2 regions of the Streptomyces sp. NPDC006487 genome follow, and region 2 is predicted to be linked to the other one. Evidence: riboswitches for the same ligand, from Rfam matches in the RefSeq annotation. Region 2 holds a riboswitch; the other holds the start of a gene.
What was found. A riboswitch is a leader RNA that binds a small molecule or an ion and turns the genes downstream of it on or off. The one in region 2 is predicted to bind thiamine pyrophosphate.

Region 1: linked by a shared signal. The riboswitch ahead of thiC (phosphomethylpyrimidine synthase ThiC) and the one ahead of thiO (glycine oxidase ThiO) in region 2 are both predicted to bind thiamine pyrophosphate.

What each region holds. Positions count from the first base shown of each region.
Region 1 is NZ_JBIAHN010000008.1:285,991-294,889, reverse strand. Features, by position in the region: gene ACFYM0_RS16370 (metallophosphoesterase) at 128-1,384, shown strand; gene ACFYM0_RS16365 (hypothetical protein) at 1,533-2,345, shown strand; gene ACFYM0_RS16360 (hypothetical protein) at 2,354-3,289, opposite strand; gene ACFYM0_RS16355 (glycosyltransferase) at 3,531-4,667, shown strand; gene thiC (phosphomethylpyrimidine synthase ThiC) at 4,734-6,521, opposite strand; TPP riboswitch at 6,516-6,660, opposite strand; gene ACFYM0_RS16345 (YibE/F family protein) at 6,733-8,139, shown strand; gene ACFYM0_RS16340 (SsgA family sporulation/cell division regulator) at 8,344-8,793, opposite strand; gene ACFYM0_RS16335 (IclR family transcriptional regulator) at 8,891-8,899, opposite strand, start outside.
Region 2 is NZ_JBIAHN010000047.1:222-4,576, forward strand. Features, by position in the region: gene ACFYM0_RS37840 (Rv2175c family DNA-binding protein) at 1-296, opposite strand, end outside; gene ACFYM0_RS37845 (NAD(P)/FAD-dependent oxidoreductase) at 411-1,655, opposite strand; TPP riboswitch at 1,837-1,949, shown strand; gene thiO (glycine oxidase ThiO) at 1,947-3,194, shown strand; gene thiS (sulfur carrier protein ThiS) at 3,191-3,391, shown strand; gene ACFYM0_RS37860 (thiazole synthase) at 3,396-4,199, shown strand.

The DNA.
Region 1 (8,899 bases), on a different contig from region 2:
CTCCGCCCAGGATTCACCACCCCTGGTGCGTCACAGAGCGCGAGCTGCATTCCTATGATGGGCGCACGACATCACGGACCCTCCGCCCCCGAGGCGGGTGGGTCCGCAGGTGTACGGCAGCGCGACGGTGGTGGAGGGGTCGATGACTCAGGGGGCCGGTCAGGGACCCGCGGTGCGGACGGACACCGAGCGGGACTTCCGGTTGCCGGTCGCCGAACCCGCCTCGCATACCGTCCCCCAGGGGGCAACAACGGCCGGATCGGGCGGCCCCACGGGGCTCGGGGCGGATGCCCCCGTCTACGGCGAGTACCCCGCGTACTACGACGCTGTCCCGGCCCCCGTCCCCGCGCAGCACGGGTACGGCCACGAAGCCCCGTACGGCGCCGCCGGCACCCTCGCCGGGCCCGGCCGTCCGATGGGCCACGTCTCCGAGGACAGCGACCCCGAGGGGTACACCCCGACGCAGCGCGACCTCCCCGTCATCGGACGCGGCGCCCTCGGTGGCCCCGGCGACACCGTCCAGATCCAGTACGTCCCCCAGGAGAGCCCGGGCGACGGCCCCGGCCCGCTCTACGTCGTCGGCGACGTCCACGGCTACATCGACGAACTCGTCGCCGAACTGCAGTTCCAGGGACTCATCGACGCCGACCGCAACTGGTCCGCCGGAAACGCCCGGCTCTGGTTCCTCGGCGACTTCACCGACCGCGGCCCCGACGGCATCGGGGTCATCGACCTCGTCATGCGGCTCTCCGCCGAAGCCGCCGCCGCGGGCGGCTACTGCAAGGCCCTCATGGGCAACCACGAGCTGCTGCTCATCGGCGCCAAGCGGTTCGGGGACACCCCCGTCGTCTCCGGCGCCGGCACCGCCACCTTCCAGGCCGCCTGGCTCCTCAACGGCGGCCAGCGCACCGACATGGACCGGCTGCAGGACGTCCATCTCCAGTGGATGTCCCGGCTGGACGCGGCGGTCCTGGTGGAGGACCACCTCCTCCTCCACTCCGACACCACCGCCTACCTCGACTACGGCGACTCGGTCGAGGACGTCAACGACACCATCCACGAGCTGCTCAACCGCAACGACGCCGACATCACCTGGGACCTGTTCCGCAAGTTCACCAAGCGCTTCGCCTTCCGCGACGAGGAGACCGGCCCCCAGGCCGTACGCGAGCTCATCGGCACCTACGGCGGCAGTCGCGTCGTGCACGGCCACAGCCCCATCCCGTACCTGCTGGGCGAGGTGGGCACCGAGGACGGCGATGGGGCGCACGGTCCCGAGGCCGTCGTCGGCCCCCACGTCTACGCGGAAGGCCTGGCCATCGCCATGGACGGTGGCGTGACGATGGCGGGGAAACTGCTCGTCGTGCAACTCCCGCTGAACGACTGAGGCCTTCCGGAGCTGGGTATTTCCGGAAAGCCCCTGTCGACGTACGGCGTGGGCGCTCTACCATCGCTCTATCCGTAGCAGGCTCTCCTCCGTTTGTGCCGGTGCCCCGTTCTACGCGGGCAAACCGGTCCCCACGGAGCATCGGGGGATGCACATGACCAGCGCTCCGCACCTGCTCACCGAAGACCGACCGGAGTTCGATCGGCTCCTCGACGAGGCGCTGCGCACGGCGAACGCACGGCCCGAACTCGCCGCCCTCGGCGAACGGCTGAACGCCGAACAGCTGCGCACCATGGCCATGGGGGCCACCTCACTGCTGACGGCCGCGGCCGCGGCCGAGTACGACCACTACGTGAAGGTCCGCAAGGAACGGCAGGACGAGATCCTGTCCACCCCCGGAACGACGGGGGAGGAGGACGACGGTCAGGGCGGTGGCGCGGGCGTCAGCGCCGTGGTCGCGGTCCTCGCACCGGTCCTGGCCGGCACCGCCATGCTGATCTTCCTGCTGGTGGGCTACATCCTGAAGATGATCGACCCCGAGCCGGCCTTCGCCGACACGATGCTGACGGCCGGCTGGCTCTTCGGCGGACTCACCGCCGCCGCACTGCTCTTCGCCGTGATCGGGCTGCTCGTGACGGCCGTCCGCAACAGTTCCACGGAGGTGGCGGCCGACGAGACGGAGACGGTACCCGACGAGGTGGCACGGGCCCGTGAGGCCTGGCGCAACGCCCTGCTGGAGCGGGGCATCGTGCCGTTCCTCCGGGACGCGCTGGCCGATCCCAGCGCGGGGGCCGGCTTCCCGGCCCCCAGAAAGCCAGGAGCCGGGCGCATCCCCAACCTGGGATACACCCGGCCCGATTTCACCAGTCCGGGGGCCCCGGCGCAGGGGCCCCGTCCCGGCTACTCGTCTCCGGACTTCACCAGCCCGGACTTCGGCGGCCCGGAACCCGAGCCGGAGTAGACCACCCGCTACTTGACCACCATGGGGTTGATGTTGCGGTCTTCCCTGCTCAGAGCCTTGTGAGCGAACCGGGCCAGCCCGTTCGCACCCGGGGTGGGCTGAGGGCTGGCGGCCGCCCACACTCCGGTGCAGACGAGTGCGTCCGGGGTGCCGGTGTCGATGTCACAGGAAGTCTCGTAGACGAGGCCACCCGTCGTCAGCACCTCGACGTTGACGATGTTGGCCTGCTCCGAGATCGACACCGCACAGGCGTCCTCGGGGTAGGTGTCCCCTGTGGTGGTCAGGTCGTACCAGCGCCAGGCGGTCACCGTGGGCTGCAGGTCGCGGATGCCGGCGTAGGTGACGCCGGCCGAGAGCACGGCCTTGACCTCGCGGGCAGCCGAAGGCCGGTGGGCGTCGACGTCGTAACACACGCCGCTGGCTCCCCGCGGACCCGTCGGACCGGTCGGACCCGTCAGACCGTCGGTGCCCGCCGCACCCGTCGGACCGGTCGGACCGGTCAGACCATTGGTGCCCGCCGCACCCGTCGGGCCCGTCGGACCCGTCAGACCATTGGTGCCCGCCGCACCCGTCGGACCGGTCGGGCCGGTGTAGCCCCGCGGACCCGTCGGGCCGGTGGCTCCGGTCGCGCCCCGCGCGCCCGTCGGCCCCGTGTTGCCCTTGGGGCCACGCGGACCCCTCGGACCCGTCGGACCCACCTTGCACTTGTCGTCACCGTGTACGAGCTGTCCTGCCTCGAGCGCCGCCTCCTGAGTCCGGGTGTCCGGTCTGTTGTGGCCCGACTTGCAGGGGTCCCCGTTGACCGGAGCCGAGACCAGGCCCACCGCCGGGGACGCCATACCCGCGAGCACCAGCGCCACCGAGGCGAGCGTGCCTCCCGTGAGCCAGGCGGTCCGTCGGGGCAGGGGCCCCAGGTAGTTGCGGGCCTTCTTCTCAGAACTCATCTACCGCTCCTCGCACACACCAGATGGATCGGATCTGCGAAGTCCGGAAATACGACCGGACTCCGCGGGCCATCCTGAAGAGTCCGTCTCGGCGACACGGACCGGCGCGCCCGGAGGTCAGCGGAACGGCGCAGTGGACACGGCCACTTGGCGGTCCGCCGCGCGGCCAGTCGGGTTCGCGCTCCGACGCCCCGGCGTGCCTCACCCGCCCGGCCGAGGGCCGTCCCTAGGGTCAGCGGCCGTGAAGCCGACCATTTGCCTCTGCATGATCGTGAAGAACGAGGCCGCTGTCATCGAGCGCTGCCTCGATTCCGTACGGGACCTCATCGACACCTGGGTCATCTCCGACACCGGTTCCACCGACGGCACCCAGGACCTCATCCGCGCGGCCCTGAACGGAATCCCGGGAGAGCTCCACGAGGAGCCCTGGACGAACTTCGGGCACAACCGGAGCCTCAACATCGGCCATGCCCGTGGCAAGGCCGACTATCTGCTGCTCCTCGACGCCGACCTCGTCCTGCGCCGCAACGGCCCACTGCCCCCGCTCACCGCGGATTCGTACATGCTGCGCCACGAGGGCGCGCTGGAGTACCGGATCAAGCGCCTGGTCCGCGGTGACTTCCCCTGGCGGTACGAGGGGGTCACCCACGAGTACCTCACCTGCGACCGCCCCGACGAGAACGACCAGCGACCCGGGATCCAGGAAAACCTGGATGCGCTGGTGATCGAGGACTACGCCGACGGCGGCTCCCGGCACGACAAGTTCGAACGGGACGCCCGTCTACTCGGCGCCGAGCTCCAGCGGGACCCGTCGAACCCCCGCACCGTCTTCTACCTCGCCCAGACGATGCGCGACATGGGCGACACGGCGGAGGCCGTCCGGCTCTACGAGCTTCGTGCGGCCATGGGTGGATGGGAGGAGGAGATCTACTACGCCCTGCTCCAGGTCGGCATCCTGAACGGGGAGTCGGGAGACCACCCCGCCGCGCTGGACGCCCTGACCCGCGCCTGGGAATCCCGGCCGGCCCGACTGGAAGCCTGCTACGAACTCGCCTCCAGGCTGCGCCTCCTGGGCCGCCACCACACCGCGCACGCGATCACCGGGGCGGTGCTGGACCGGCCGGTCCCCGAGGACCTTCTCTTCGTCCAGCCCTGGGTCTACCGGTGGGGGCTGCTCTTCGAGCACTCCATCACCGCGTACTGGGTGGGAGACATGAACACCTCACTACGGGCCTGCGACCGTCTGCTCGCCCTGCCCGACCTGCCCGAGTCCTATCGCCGCCAGACCGAAGCCAACCGCGGCTTCGCCGCGAGCCATGTTTCACGTGAAACATCGATCCCTGTTTCACGTGAAACATCGCAGCGCTCGCCCGCCTGACACGGCGGCCCGTGACTCCCCCCGGGTCACGGGTCGCCGAGCGGCGATGTACCGATCTGTCCGGCGTCAGTCGGCCAGGGGCAGGTACACGCGGTTGCCCGCGGCCGCGAACTCGGCGGACTTCTCCGCCATGCCCGCCTCGATCTCCTCGGCGCCCAGGTCGCCACCGTGCTGGCGGCGGATGTCCTGGGAGATCTTCATCGAGCAGAACTTCGGACCGCACATGGAGCAGAAGTGCGCGGTCTTGGCCGGCTCGGCCGGGAGGGTCTCGTCGTGGAACTCACGGGCCGTGTCCGGGTCGAGGGCCAGGTTGAACTGGTCCTCCCAGCGGAACTCGAACCGCGCGTCCGACAGGGCGTCGTCCCATTCCTGGGCACCCGGGTGACCCTTGGCCAGGTCCGCCGCGTGGGCCGCGATCTTGTACGTGATGACACCGGTCTTCACGTCGTCGCGGTTCGGCAGGCCCAGGTGCTCCTTGGGCGTGACGTAGCAGAGCATCGCGGTACCCCACCAGGCGATCATCGCGGCGCCGATGCCCGAGGTGATGTGGTCGTACGCGGGCGCGACATCGGTGGTCAGCGGGCCGAGCGTGTAGAACGGCGCCTCCTCGCAGATCTCCTGCTGAAGGTCGATGTTCTCCTTGATCTTGTGCATCGGGACGTGCCCGGGGCCCTCGATCATCGTCTGCACGTTGTACCGCTTGGCGATCGTGTTCAGCTCGCCCAGCGTCTTCAGCTCCGCGAACTGCGCCGCGTCGTTGGCGTCCGCGATGGAACCGGGGCGCAGGCCGTCACCCAGGGAGTACGTCACGTCGTACGCCGCGAGGATCTCGCAGAGCTCCTCGAAGTTCGTGTAGAGGAAGTTCTCCTTGTGGTGCGCCAGGCACCAGGCGGCCATGATCGAACCGCCGCGCGAGACGATGCCGGTCTTGCGGCGCGCGGTCAGCGGCACGTACGACAGCAGCACGCCGGCGTGGACCGTCATGTAGTCGACGCCCTGCTCGGCCTGCTCGATGACCGTGTCCTTGTAGATCTCCCAGGTCAGGTCCTCGGCTCGGCCATCGACCTTTTCCAGCGCCTGGTACAGCGGCACGGTGCCGATCGGCACGGGGGAGTTGCGCAGCACCCACTCGCGGGTGGTGTGGATGTTGCGGCCCGTCGAGAGGTCCATGACCGTGTCGGCGCCCCACTTGGTCGCCCAGGTCATCTTGTCCACCTCCTCTTCGATCGAGGAGGTGACGGCGGAGTTGCCGATGTTGGCGTTGACCTTCACCAGGAACCGCTTGCCGATGATCATCGGCTCGATCTCGGGGTGGTTCACGTTGACCGGCATGACCGCGCGACCTGCGGCGATCTCCTCGCGGACGACCTCGGGGGAGACGTTCTCACGGATCGCGACGTACTCCATCTCCGGGGTGATCTCGCCCCGGCGGGCGTACGCGAGCTGGGTGACCGCGGCGCCGCCACGGCCACGGCGGGGCTGGCGCGGACGACCCGGGAAGACCGCGTCGAGGTTCTTGAGGCCACCGCGCGGCGAGGTGTGCTTGATGCCGTCGTCCTCGGGGCGCACGGGGCGGCCCGCGTACTCCTCGGTGTCCCCGCGGCTGATGATCCAGTTCTCGCGCAGCGGCGGCAGGCCGCGGCGCACGTCGGTCTCGATCTGCGGGTCGGTGTACGGCCCGGACGTGTCGTAGAGCGTCACGTCCTTGCCGTTGGTGAGGTGGACCTGGCGGACCGGCACCCGGATGTCGGGGCGGGAGCCCGCCACGTATCCCTTGTGCCAGCCAGGCTGGCGCTCGGTCTGGCCATCGGCGTCCTGGCTGACGGCAGGCGTGCGTGCGTCCTGAATGGTCATGAGACCTAATCTCCCTACGCCGGCATTACCCGGTAACAGGTTCGGCGGTCGACGCAGCCTCCTCCCGTACGCATATTCGAATGCGAACGGTGATCAGCGCCCTCTCAGCCCGGTGCTCCGAGCTCCCGCGTTGTGCAAAGTAGCCCCCACGCTAGCGTCATGTGTGGCGTGCTGAACAGTGGGCCCCCTCATCTGTTGCGATGATCAGTCAGTGACGTCCTCGCCGCAGCCCCCCACCGAGCCCACGGATCCCGCTGGTCACGCCGGCCACTCAGGCCATGCGCACGCGGACCCCGGTCACTCGCCCGACCGGTCTCCCGGGCACTCCCACGGCCATTCGCACAGCCATGGCCCGGCGGCCCCCGTCTCGAAGCACCTGCGCAAGGTGATCGCGGCCGTTCTGATCCCCTTCGCCGCCGCGGTCGTGATCGGCATGGCGGTGCTCTGGCCCGGTGGGGCCCCGGCCCACGAGCGCACCGGGGTCGGGTTCGACCGGCAGACCCAGCAGGGCACGGTCGTCGCGCTCCAGCACGTCGACTGCAAATCCGTGAACGCCGCGCAGGTGCCGGCCACCGGCGACACCTCGACCCCCGAGGGGCGCGAGGCACTCGCCGCTCAGACCGGCGAGTGCAAGAAGGCCACCATCAGGGTCGGCAGCGGCCCCGACAAGGGCCGCGAGTTCGTCGAGATCGTCCAGCCGGGCGCACCACGACAGTTGACGGACGGCCAGGGCGTGGTGGTCGCGTACGCCCCGGACGCACCGCAGGATCTCCAGTACTCCGTGATCGACGTGAACCGCAAGCTGCCGATGGCCGTGCTCGCGGGCATCTTCGCCCTCGCGGTGGTCCTCGTCGGGCGGATGCGAGGGCTGTTCGCACTCATCGCACTCGCCGTCAGCTTCGCGGTGCTGACCTTCTTCATCCTCCCCGCGATCCTGCAGGGGTCGAATCCGCTGGTCGTCGCCGTGGTCGGGGCCAGCGCGATCATGCTGATCGCGCTCTACATGTGCCACGGACTGACGGCCCGCACCTCGGTCGCGGTCCTCGGCACCCTCGTCTCGCTGCTGCTGATCGGCCTGCTGGGCTCGCTGTTCATCGACTGGGCCGTCCTCAGTGGCAACACGGACGACAACACCGGGCTGATCCACGGGCTCTACCCGAACATCGACATGAGCGGTTTGCTGCTTGCGGGTGTCATCATCGGATCGCTCGGCGTGCTCGACGACGTGACCGTCACTCAGACCTCGGCGGTCTGGGAACTCCACCAGGCGGACCCGTCGATGGGCCCGCGCGGGCTCTACCGGGCGGGCATCCGCATCGGGCGCGACCACATCGCATCGGTGGTGAACACCCTGGTACTGGCCTACGCGGGTGCGGCGCTGCCCCTGCTCCTCCTGTTCTCGATCGCGAACAGCAGTATGGGTTCGGTGGCCAACAGCGAGCTGGTCGCGGAGGAGATCGTACGGACCCTCGTGGGCTCGATCGGACTGGTCGCCTCGGTACCCGTGACCACGGCGCTGGCCGCGCTGGTGGTGTCCGCGGACCGCGCGGAATCCCCGGCGGCCACAGCGGCCTCGGGGCCGCTCCGCGGCGGCCGGGGTCGGCGGCGCAAGCGCTGAAAGGCGGACCGGCGGGCGCGACCGGTCAGTTCGCGCGCACGGCCGGTCGTGAAGAACGGCAAGGTGGAGCGCTCAGCGCGTCGGCACGCTGAGCCCTGGTGCGTGAATCCGGTGATGCAAGTGATGCAAATGAATCAGGTCGTGCGGTGATGCGGTGATGCGTGCCGGGCCACCCTGGTCAGCAGGTGTCCGGCCGGGCTTCGGTCAGCCCGCGTTCTGCTCGTTCTGCTGCGACTCCGCGAGGATCTTGTCGAGCGCCTCGTCGAGGTTCTCCTCGAAGTCCCCGAGGTTGCGCTCCTGGCCGAGCGGGACGATCCGGTCGGTGCGGTCGAGGAATGCCACGAGTGGCGCCGCGCTCGCACGGAAGAGTGCCCGGTCTGCGCCTACTTGCAGCCGGATGTGGACATCGGACAGCTCCTCCGGATCGGTCGGGGCGATGTGGACATCGCCGTCACCGCACGGCTTGTTGATGCCGTCCAGAAGGAGCTCCCGGCCGAACGCCCAGGTGACGGGCGCATCTCCGGGAAGGTGGAAGGTCAGGCGGACTGCGTAGGGGTCACGAGCGTCGTACCGGAGTTCCACCGGGATCCGGAACGAGAGCTCCTCGGAAACGAGGAAACTCATCATGACCTCTGCCTGTACCGACTCGCGCATTGCCTACCCCGCTGTAGTGGAAGTGGCCAGGAATGATCCCCCAAGGCCCTCTTGACAAGAGTGGTGGAAGCGCTTGCAGATCACAAGGAGTGAGTTTTCAGATACT
Region 2 (4,355 bases):
GTGCCGGGCAGGGTCTCGTCGGCGGTGAAGAGCCACTCCAGGATCTCCGCGTCGGTGAAGCGGTCGTCGCGGAGCACGGTCAGCAGCCCGACCAGGCCCTTGACGATCTTGTCTCCGTCGATGAAGGCCGCGGGGACCTGGAGGGAGCGGTTCTCGCCGCGGCGCACCGCGAGCAGCTGACCCTCCTTGACCAGCTGGCGAACCTTGGTCACTTCGATGTCGAGCATCTCCGCGATGTCGGGGAGGTACAGCCAGGCGGGAACAAGGGCATCGATCTTTGCGTCAATCTCGGTCACGGGCACAAGCCTGCCATCTCGGACTGCCTGCCGGTACCCGAGCGGCCCCGTCCGGGGTCCGGACGGGGGCGTCGGCGCGGGCCGGAACCCGTTCCCGGCCCGCGCCCCGCCGGGTCAGCGCACCGCCGACTTCAGCGCGACCGCCGGGTCGGCGACCTTCTCCGGGTCCACGAGGGCGCCCGACTCGATCAGGCGGCGCCCCTGGGCCAGGTCGCGCGGGCGGCCCACCGCGAGCACCGCGGCCAGCCGGCCCTCCCGCAGCCAGCACACCGACCAGGTGTCGGACTCCGGGTCCCCGCGCCACAGCGGTGCGTCCGCGCCGGCGTGGTGCCCGGCGTACTGCACGAAGCGGCCGAACTGCTCCGACCAGAAGTACGGGACCGGGTCGTAGACCTGCTCCCCCGAGCCCCCGGCCAGGATGTCCGCCGCCACCACCCGCGGGCCCTGCAGCGCGTTGTCCCAGTGGTGCACCAGCAGCCGGGATCCGTAACGCTCCGAGGGAAAGGAGGCGCAGTCCCCCACGGCGTACACCCCGGGCACCGAGGTGCGCAGCCACTCGTCGGCGGTGACCGCTCCGTCCGGGCCGAGCTCCACGCCGGACCCGGCCAGCCATCCGGTGGCGGGGCGGGCGCCGATGCCCACCACCACCGCCTCCGCCGGCAGCTCCCGCCCGTCGGCCAGCAGGACCCGGCCCGGTTCCACGGAGGCCACCCGCGCGCCCGTCAGCAGCTCGGCGCCCGCCTGGGCGTACCAGTGGCCCATCGGCTCGGCGACCTCCGGCGGCAGCGCGCCCGCCAGCACCCGGTCGGCCGCCTCGACCACCGTCACCGCGCAGCCCGCCTCGCGGGCGGCGGTGGCGAACTCCGCACCGATCCACCCGGCCCCGACCACCACCACCGCCGAGCCGTCCGCCAGTACGGGCCGCAGCCGGGCCGCGTCGTCCAGGGTGCGCAGCAGGTGCACCCCGGGGACGCCCTCCGCGCCGGGCAGGTTCAGCGGGAGGGCACCGGTGGCCAGCACGAGGAACTCGTACGGGACCGGTCCCGCCTCGGTGTCCACCTCCCGGTCGGCGGCCCGCAGTCCGGTGACCTCGACCCCCAGCCGGAGCTCGATGCCGAGCTCCCCGAAGTCGACGTCGAAGGCCGAGTCCTCGGCCTTGCCGAGGAGCACCGCCTTGGACAGCGGGGGCCGGTCGTAGGGCTGGTGGGGTTCGGCTCCCAGCAGGGTGACGGGGCCGGTCCAGCCCTGCTCCCTGAGGGCGACCGCCGTCTGGACCCCGGCCATCCCGGCGCCCACGACGACCACGCCGCGCCCCGTGCCTTCCGCCTGCTGCCTCTGCTGTTGCGTCTGCTCGCTCACGCGGCCCACCCTAATCAACTGACGGTTCGCCAGGAATAGCGTGCGGAGACCGGGGCGGAGACGCAGCGGAGACCGGGCGGAGGCGGGACGGAGGCCGGGCAGAGCCCAGGCGGGACCCAGGCGGAGGCCGGCACCGGGGAGGCAGCCTTACCCGCCGTCGGGCTCGGCGTTACTCTGGCACCGAACCTATCGCGGGAGTCCGGGCGCACCGGGCTGAGAGGGAGGCTGGCCGGCCTCCGACCGTACGAACCTGATCCGGGTCATGCCGGCGAAGGGAGGGGCTGGACGCCCATGCATTCATCCAGGAACGGCCGGAGTCCCGGCTACGACGTCCTCGTCATCGGGGGCGGCATCATCGGCCTGGTCACCGCCTGGCGGGCGGCCCGGCGCGGGCTGCGCACCGCACTGGCCGACCCGGCCCCCGGCGGCGGCGCCGCCCAGGTCGCGGCCGGCATGCTGGCCGCCGTCACCGAGCTGCACTACGGCGAGGAGACCCTGCTCGGGCTCAACCTCGCCTCCGCCGCCCGCTACCCCGAATTCGCCGCCGAGCTCGCCGAAGCCAGCGGCGGCATGGACATCGGCTACCGCGCCTGCGGCACCCTCGCCGTCGCCCTCGACGCCGACGACCGGCTGCACCTGCGCGAACTGCACGCGCTCCAGCGCCGCTGCGGCCTGGAGTCCGAGTGGCTGACCGGCCGCGAGTGCCGCCGCCTGGAACCGATGCTGGCTCCGGGCGTACGCGGCGGCCTGCGCGTGGACGGCGACCACCAGGTCGACCCGCGCCGCCTCGCGGCCGCCCTGCTGGCCGCCTGCGAACGGGCCGGGGTCACCTTGCACCGTGCCGGGGCGGCGCGACTGCTGACCGCCGCCGACCGGGCCTGCGGCGCGGTCCTCGACGATGACGGCGGTACGGAACTGCGCGCCGACCAGGTGGTGCTGGCGGCGGGCTCGCTCAGCGGCCGGCTGGACGGCGTACCGCCGGAGGCCGTGGCCCCCGTACGGCCGGTCAAGGGCCAGGTGCTGCGCCTCGCCGTGCCACCGTCCTACGCCCCGTTCCTGTCACGGACCGTACGGGCCGTGGTGCGCGGCAGCCACGTCTATCTCGTGCCCCGCGAGAACGGCGAACTCGTCCTCGGCGCCACCAGCGAGGAGCTCGGCTGGGACACCACCGTCACCGCGGGCGGGGTCTACGAACTCCTGCGCGACGCCCACGAGCTGGTGCCCGGGATCACCGAACTCCCCCTGGTGGAGACCCGGGCCGGACTGCGGCCCGGATCCCCGGACAACGCCCCCCTCCTCGGTCCGACGGAACTCCCGGGGCTGCACCTGGCCACCGGGCACTACCGCAACGGGGTCCTGCTGACCCCGCTGACCGGGGACGTGATGGCGGACCTGCTGACCACCGGCGAACTGCCGGAGATCGCCCGCCCCTTCACCCCGCGCCGTTTCGCCCTCACGTCGACCCACACGTCGCCCCACACGTCGCCCCACACGTCGCCCCACATGTCGACCCTCACGCGACAGGAGTCGTTCGCATGACCATTTCCGTCAACGGCGAGCCGCGCGAGATCGCGGACGGCACCATGCTCGCCACCGTGGTCGCCACCCTCACCGAGGCCACCAAGGGGGTCGCGGCCGCCCTCAACGAGACCGTGGTTCCGCGCGGCCAGTGGCCGTACACCTCCGTGACCGACGGCGACCGCGTCGAGGTCCTCACCGCGGTCCAGGGAGGCTGAACACATGGCGGACACCCCCGACGATGTATTCACCCTCGCCGGCCGGACCTTCTCCTCGCGCCTGATCATGGGCACCGGCGGGGCCCCGAGCCTGGACATCCTGGAACGGGCGCTGGTCGCGTCCGGCACGGAACTCACCACGGTCGCGATGCGGCGCCTCGACCCGACGGTCCAGGGCTCGGTCCTGTCCGTCCTGAACCGCCTCGGCATCGCGGTCCTCCCCAACACCGCGGGCTGCTTCACGGCGGGCGAGGCCGTACTGACGGCCCGGCTGGCCCGGGAGGCCCTCGGCACGGACTGGATCAAGCTGGAGGTCGTCGCGGACGAACGCACCCTCCTCCCGGACGGGGTCGAACTGCTCGACGCGGCGGAGGTCCTGGTCGACGAGGGCTTCACCGTCCTCCCCTACACGAACGACGACCCGGTCCTCGCCCGCAAACTCGAGGACGTGGGCTGCGCGGCGATCATGCCGCTCGGCTCCCCCATCGGCTCCGGCATGGGCATCCGCAACCCGCACAACTTCGAGCTGATCACCGAGCGGGCCGGGGTCCCGGTCATCCTGGACGCCGGAGCCGGAACGGCCTCGGACGTGGCCCTGGCCATGGAACTGGGCTGCGCGGCGGTCATGCTGGCCTCGGCGGTGACCCGGGCGCAGCTCCCCGTCCTGATGGCCGCGGCCATGCGCGACGCGGTCTCGGCGGGCCGCCTGGCCCACCGCGCGGGCCGCATCCCCCAACGCCGCTTCGCGGAAGCCTCCTCCCCGGTGGAAGGCCGCGCGGCCCTGGACCCGGAACGCCCGGCGTTCTGAGGAGGCGGTACGGGCTCCCGCGTGCGCGGGACCTGATGGCGTACGGGTTCCGGCGTGTGCGGGGTCCCTGCCCCCTCGCGCTCCACCCCGGGCCGGTGGCTGCCCACCCGCCCCCCCTCGGCACCGAGGCGGGACCAGACCGCCCAGCCGGGCGGG